2 regions of the Pseudomonas sp. SL4(2022) genome follow, and region 2 is predicted to be linked to the other one. Evidence: predicted binding sites of a transcription regulator. Region 2 holds the regulator's gene; the other holds the start of a gene.
The links. Region 2 encodes sigma-54, which starts transcription at its own class of promoters, with help from an activator protein. Its sites were predicted from a motif close to ANTGGCATNNANNTTGCTNT; they were not measured.
Positions count from the first base shown of each region.

Region 1 (3,329 bases), 560 kb from region 2:
CAGTTCGACATTCTGCGTTGCCTGGCCTTCCGGCGGTTGGTCAGTGAAGACCGTATTGCCGTTGGCGTCGGTGTATTTGTAGATCTGTGCACTGGCCGGCAAGGCCAGGCTCAGCAGCAGGCAGATAAGTAGAGGGCGCATGCCTGACTCTCCCGGGTAATGTGCCCTAAGCCTTGCACTGGTGAGGCGCTCTGGCAAGCACGCAAATGGCTGAGCGTGTACCAGCGCAGAAAACTACGGCGCGAAAGGTGGTTTGTGCGCGGCGCCAAACGCAAAAAGGCCACCCGAAGGTGGCCTCTTGTGTTGCGTGCCGGATTAGACGCTGTAGTACAGGTCGTATTCCAGCGGGTGTACGAAGGTACGTACTTTGATTTCTTCTTCGGACTTCAGCTCGATGTAGGCATCGATGAAGTCGTCGGAGAACACGCCGCCTTTGGTCAGGAACGCACGGCCTTTGTCCAGCTCTTCCAGGGCCTCCTTCAGGCTGCCGCACACTTGTGGGATCAGCTTGCCTTCTTCGGGTGGCAGGTCGTACAGGTTCTTGTCGGCCGCATCGCCAGGGTGGATCTTGTTCTGGATACCGTCGATACCGGCCATCAGCAGAGCCGCGAAGGCCAGGTACGGGTTGGCAGCCGGGTCCGGGAAGCGTGCTTCGATACGGCGGGCTTTCGGGCTGGACACGTACGGAATACGGATCGAGGCCGAACGGTTGCGCGCCGAGTAAGCCAGCATTACTGGAGCTTCGAAACCTGGGACCAGACGCTTGTAGGAGTTGGTCGACGGGTTGGTGAAGCCGTTCAGGGCTTTACCGTGCTTGATGATGCCGCCGATGAAGTACAGGGCGGTATCGGACAGGCCGGCATAGCCTTCGCCGGAGAAGGTGTTCTTGCCATCTTTGGAGATGGACATGTGCACGTGCATGCCCGAACCGTTGTCACCGTACAGTGGCTTCGGCATGAAGGTCGCGGTTTTGCCATAGGCATCAGCCACGTTGTGTACGCAGTACTTCAGGGTCTGAACTTCGTCAGCCTTGGCCACCAGGGTGTTGAACTTCACACCGATTTCGTTCTGGCCGGCAGTGGCCACTTCGTGGTGGTGAACTTCGATGACCAGGCCCATTTCTTCCATGGCATTACACATGGCAGTACGGATTTCGTGGTCGTGGTCGCACGGCGGAACTGGGAAGTAGCCACCTTTGACAGCTGGGCGGTGGCCCTTGTTGCCGCCTTCGATGTCAGCGTCGGTGTTCCAGGAGCCTTGTTCGGAGAAGATCTTGAACATGGAGCCGGAGATGTCGGACTTGAACTTCACTTCGTCGAAGATGAAGAACTCAGGCTCCGGGCCAACGAATACGGTGTCACCGATGCCGGTGGTTTTCAGGAATTCTTCCGCGCGCTTGGCGATCGAGCGTGGGTCACGATCGTAGCCTTGCATGGTGCTCGGCTCGATGATGTCGCAGACGATGATCAGGGTCGGCTCTTCGGTGAACGGATCCAGTACGGCGGTTTCGTCAACCGGCAGCAGGATCATGTCGGAAGCTTCGATGCCTTTCCAGCCGTGGATGGAGGAACCGTCGAACATTTTGCCGACTTCGAAGAACTCGTCGTCCAGCGCATCGCGTGCCGGCATGGTCACGTGGTGCTGTTTGCCCTTGGTGTCGGTGAAGCGCAGGTCAACCCACTTCACGTCGTGTTCTTTAATAAGTTGAATCGACTTCGACATGCTGTCCTCCAGGTGGATAAGGCTCGAATCGTGAGCCCTCAATAGTACGGTACGGCCGGCGGCATACTCCGCCAGGGCATCCTGCCTCACAAGGGAGCAAATTGCATGCCAGTGCACAGGAATGGGTGTAAGCCCTGAAACTCAGGGCTGGCGGGGGCTGCATAGCGCTGCTCGATAAATATTTGCACTGTTATGGTTCGCTATATTTATTGCGCGCACTTTAATGGTGCGCGTTTTGATTGGGTGAGGATTTTTGATCAAAGCTTGAGCAATTTCCGCTATAATCCGCGCCCCTGTTTTTTGGCCGTCTCGGCACGCAGCGTTTTCATGAAACTGATCGTTAAAGTCTTCCCGGAAATCACCATTAAAAGTCGGCCGGTGCGTAAGCACTTTATCCGGCAGCTGGCGAAGAATATTCGTTCGGTTTTGCGTGAGTTCGATCCACAGCTGCAGGTCAGCGGTGTGTGGGACAACCTGGAAGTCGAAACCCAGATCAGTGAACCGAAAACCCTGCAGGCGATGATCGAACGGCTGAGCTGCACCCCCGGCATCACCCACTTCCTGCAAGTCGATGAATACCCGCTGGGCGACTTCGATGACGTGTTGGCCAAGTGCAAGCTGCACTTTGCCGATCAGTTACCGGGCAAGATTTTTGCGGTGCGCTGCAAGCGCGCTGGCAAGCATGCCTTCAGCTCCATGGACATCGAGCGTTACGTCGGCAGCCAGTTGCGCCAACAGTGCGGCGCAGCGGGCATTTCGCTGAAAGACCCGGACGTGGTGGTGCGCATGGAAATCCGCGACCAACGCCTGTTCGTCATTCATCACCAGCACGAAGGTCTGGGCGGTTACCCGCTGGGCTCGCTGGAGCAAACGCTGGTGCTGATGAGCGGTGGTTTCGATTCCACCGTGGCGGCCTACCAGATGATGCGCCGTGGTCTGGTTACCCACTTCTGCTTCTTCAACCTCGGTGGCCGTGCCCACGAGTTGGGCGTGATGGAAGTGGCGCACTATTTGTGGGAGAAGTTCGGCAGCTCGCAGCGTGTGCTGTTTATCAGCGTGCCGTTCGAGGAAGTGCTGGGTGAAATTCTCGGCAAGGTCGACAACAGCCAGATGGGCGTGATCTTGAAACGCATGATGCTGCGCGCCGCCACGCGCATGGCCGAGCAGCTGCAGCTCAATGCGTTGGTCACGGGCGAGGCGATTTCCCAGGTATCCAGCCAGACCTTGCCGAATCTCTCGGTGATCGATTCGGCTACCGACATGCTGGTGCTGCGCCCGCTGATCGCCAGCCACAAGCAGGACATCATCGACACGGCCACGCAGATTGGCACGGCCGAATTTGCCAAACACATGCCGGAATACTGCGGCGTGATCTCGGTGAACCCGACCACGCGGGCGAAGAAAGACCGCATCGAACATGAAGAGCGCCAGGTGGACATGGCGGTCTTCGAGCGCGCCTTGACGCGTGCCACCTTGCTGCCGATCGACAAAGTCATCGACGAGCTGGGCAAGGACATCAAGGTCGAAGAAGTCAGCGAAGCCCTGGCCGGGCATGTCATCATCGACATCCGCCACCCGGATAATGCCGAAGAGCAGCCGCTGGAGCT
Region 1 covers NZ_CP113060.1:1,344,499-1,347,827, reverse strand. The annotation lists gene OU997_RS06460 (DUF4124 domain-containing protein) at 1-141, opposite strand, end outside; gene glnA (glutamate--ammonia ligase) at 316-1,722, opposite strand; gene thiI (tRNA uracil 4-sulfurtransferase ThiI) at 2,050-3,329, shown strand, end outside.
Region 1: glnA (glutamate--ammonia ligase) is a predicted target of sigma-54. The motif match lies at 1,816-1,835, and genes of this name have one in related genera.

Region 2 (3,329 bases):
ACACCGCCACCTGCGGATGCAGCAGCTCGGTGTGCAGCAGGGCGCGCTCGGCCAGTTCAGGCAACAGGCCAGCGGGGAGATTGTCGATGCAGTAGAAGCCGTTGTCCTCAAGTACATCGAGGGCGGTGCTCTTCCCGGAGCCGGAGCGACCGCTAACGATGATCAGGCGCATGCTCAGGCTCGGTTGAGTTGGCTTTGTACGTCCACGACCACCTGATACAGGGCTTCGCTGCTTTCGGCTTGGCGCAGGCTGGCACGTACATCGCTGCGATCGAGCATGCTGGCGATCTGCCGAAGCAGCTCCAGGTGAGCATCGGTTGCTGCTTCGGGCACTAGCAGGACAAACAGCAGGTCCACTGGCGCACCGTCGATGGCGTCGAAGTCTACGGCAGCGTCCAGGCGCAGCAAGGCGCTGATCGGCGCGGTGCAACCGGGCAGGCGGCAGTGCGGAATGGCGATGCCATTACCGAAACCGGTCGAGCCGAGTTTTTCTCGGGCAATCAGGCTTTCGAAGATATCTTGTCCATCCAGGTCAGGCAGCTCGCGCGCTACCAGGTTGGCAATCTGTTCGAGGACACGTTTTTTGCTGCCGCCCGGCACGTTCACCAGGGAACGGCCGGGGGTCAGGATAGTTTCAAGTCGGATCATAGGAGATAGACGATGTCAGCGGGCCATTGCACCCTGTTGACGTTCGAGCTGTTTTTCCTTGTGTTTGATGAGTTGTCGGTCGAGTTTGTCAGTCAGTAGATCGATGGCCGCGTACATATCGTCATGCTCGGCATTGGCGACGACTTCGCCACCGGCAACGTGCAAGGTCGCTTCGATTTTCTGTTTGAGTTTCTCGACCTCCATGATGACTTGCACATTGGTAATCTTGTCGAAGTGGCGCTCCAATCGGCCGAGTTTTTCGGCGATGTAGTCGCGCAGGGCGTCGGTCACATCCAGCTGATGTCCACTGATGTTGACTTGCATACCGCTTTCTCCTTGTTGCCGTGTGTAAGAGACAGGCAAAGGGCCTGCCGCCGGAACACTGTGGCGCGGAAGACGCTGACAGAGCTAGTCAGGCACATGCGCTGATTGCTAATAGGCAGTATGGCTGCTTTTGCAAAAAAGGCGTGGCCTGGGGTGTTTGGTCAGTGCTATCTGTCTTCCTTCTTTGTGCCGCCTTAGATCAATCGTTTGCGCTCACTGGAAGGCGCTATTCCGAGGGATTCACGGTACTTGGCGACCGTGCGGCGGGCTACTTGAATGCCCTGTGCCTCCAGTAAACCAGCGATCTTGCTGTCACTCAACGGCTTTTTCGCATTTTCCGCCGCGACCAGTTTTTTGATGATCGCGCGGATCGCAGTGGATGAGCATTCTCCACCTTCGGAGGTGCTGACGTGGCTGGAGAAGAAATACTTCAGTTCGTAAATGCCGCGTGGGGTGTGCATGAATTTTTGCGTGGTCACCCTTGAAATGGTCGATTCGTGCATGCCGACGGCTTCGGCAATATCATGCAGTACGAGCGGTTTCATCGCTTCGTCGCCGTAGTCGAGGAAGCCGCGTTGGTGTTCGACGATCTGCGTGGCGACTTTCATCAGGGTTTCGTTGCGGCTCTGCAGGCTCTTGATGAACCAGCGTGCTTCTTGCAGCTGGTTGCGCATAAAGGTGTTGTCGGCGCTGGAGTCAGCACGCTTGACGAAGCCGGCGTACTGCGCGTTGACCCGCAGGCGCGGCATGGCTTCCTGGTTCAGTTCTACCAGCCAGCGCTCGTTGTGCTTGCGCACGATTACATCGGGGACTACGTACTCGGGCTCGCTGGACTCGATCTGCGAGCCTGGGCGCGGGTTGAGGCTCTGGATCAGCTCGATAACCTGACGCAGCTCGTCTTCCTTGAGCTTCATGCGGCGCATCAGTTGGCTGTAGTCGCGGCTACCAAGCAGATCGAGGTAATCACTGGCCAGGCGCTGGGCTTCGCTCAGCCATGGGGTTTGGGCTGGTAATTGACGCAGTTGCAGGAGCAGGCATTCACCCAGGTTGCGCGCGGCAATACCGGCAGGTTCGAACTGCTGGATACGGTGCAGCACGGCCTCAACTTCGTCGAGCTCGATATCCAGTTCCGGATCGAAAGCATCGACCACTTCTTCCAGGCTTTCTTCGAGGTAGCCCTGATCATTGATGCAGTCGATCAGGGTGACGCCGATCAGGCGGTCCTTGTCTGACATCGGCACTAGATTGAGTTGCCAGAGCAAGTGGCTTTGCAGGCTTTCACCACTGGAGGTGCGGGTGGTGAAATCCCACTCGTCGTCATCACTGGCGCTGCTGGGCAGGCTGCTGGCGCTGGTCTGGTAGATGTCTTCCCAGGCAGTGTCTACGGGCAGCTCATTGGGGATGCGTTCGCCCCAATCGCCTTCTTCCAGGTTGTCCACCGTCTGTGTGGTTTCCTGAAAGCTGGTTTCCTGGTAGGGGGTGTCCTGCTGTTCACTGGAGCTGGCGCTCTCTGCGCCATCGGCCATGGGGTCCGAATTGTCGAAATCATCGCCGTCTTCCTGGCGTTCGAGCATCGGGTTGGACTCCAGGGCTTCCTGAATCTCTTGTTGCAGATCCAAGGTCGACAGTTGGAGTAGGCGGATGGCCTGTTGCAGCTGCGGTGTCATCGTCAGCTGCTGGCCCATCTTCAGGACTAGCGATGGTTTCATTGCAGACCTTATTTACCGGCGTCTGTGCGCAATCCACTACAGGGCGTTGTTAAAATCGCCACTAGGAAGCAAATTATATGCCTGACTTTTGGGGTTTTGCCTAGTCTTGGCTGCCGCAGGCCCGAGAAAAGCTGTGGTTACAGCTTGAACTCATGGCCTAGGTACACTTCTTTTACTGTCTGGTTGGCCAGGATTGCCTCTGCATCCCCTTCGGCGATCAGTTGACCGTCGTTGACGATATAGGCGGTTTCACAGATATCCAGTGTCTCACGCACGTTGTGGTCGGTGATCAGTACGCCGATGCCTTTGGCCTTGAGGTGGTGGATGATCTGTTTGATATCACCCACGGAAATCGGGTCGACACCGGCGAAGGGTTCGTCAAGCAGGATGAATTTTGGGTTGGTGGCTAGGGCGCGAGCGATTTCCACCCGGCGGCGCTCTCCCCCAGACAAACTCATGCCCAGGTTGTCGCGAATGTGGGTGATGTGGAACTCCTGCAATAGCCCCTCGAGCGCTTGTTGGCGCGCGCTGCTGTTGAGATCCTTGCGGGTTTCCAGGATGGCCATGATGTTGTCGGCCACGCTGAGTTTACGAAAGATCGAGGCTTCTTGGGGAAGGTAGCCAATTCCGGCGCGGGCGCGGCCATGC
Region 2 covers NZ_CP113060.1:787,108-790,436, reverse strand. The annotation lists gene rapZ (RNase adapter RapZ) at 1-172, opposite strand, end outside; gene ptsN (PTS IIA-like nitrogen regulatory protein PtsN) at 175-648, opposite strand; gene hpf (ribosome hibernation-promoting factor, HPF/YfiA family) at 664-972, opposite strand; gene OU997_RS03755 (RNA polymerase factor sigma-54) at 1,167-2,681, opposite strand; gene lptB (LPS export ABC transporter ATP-binding protein) at 2,819-3,329, opposite strand, start outside.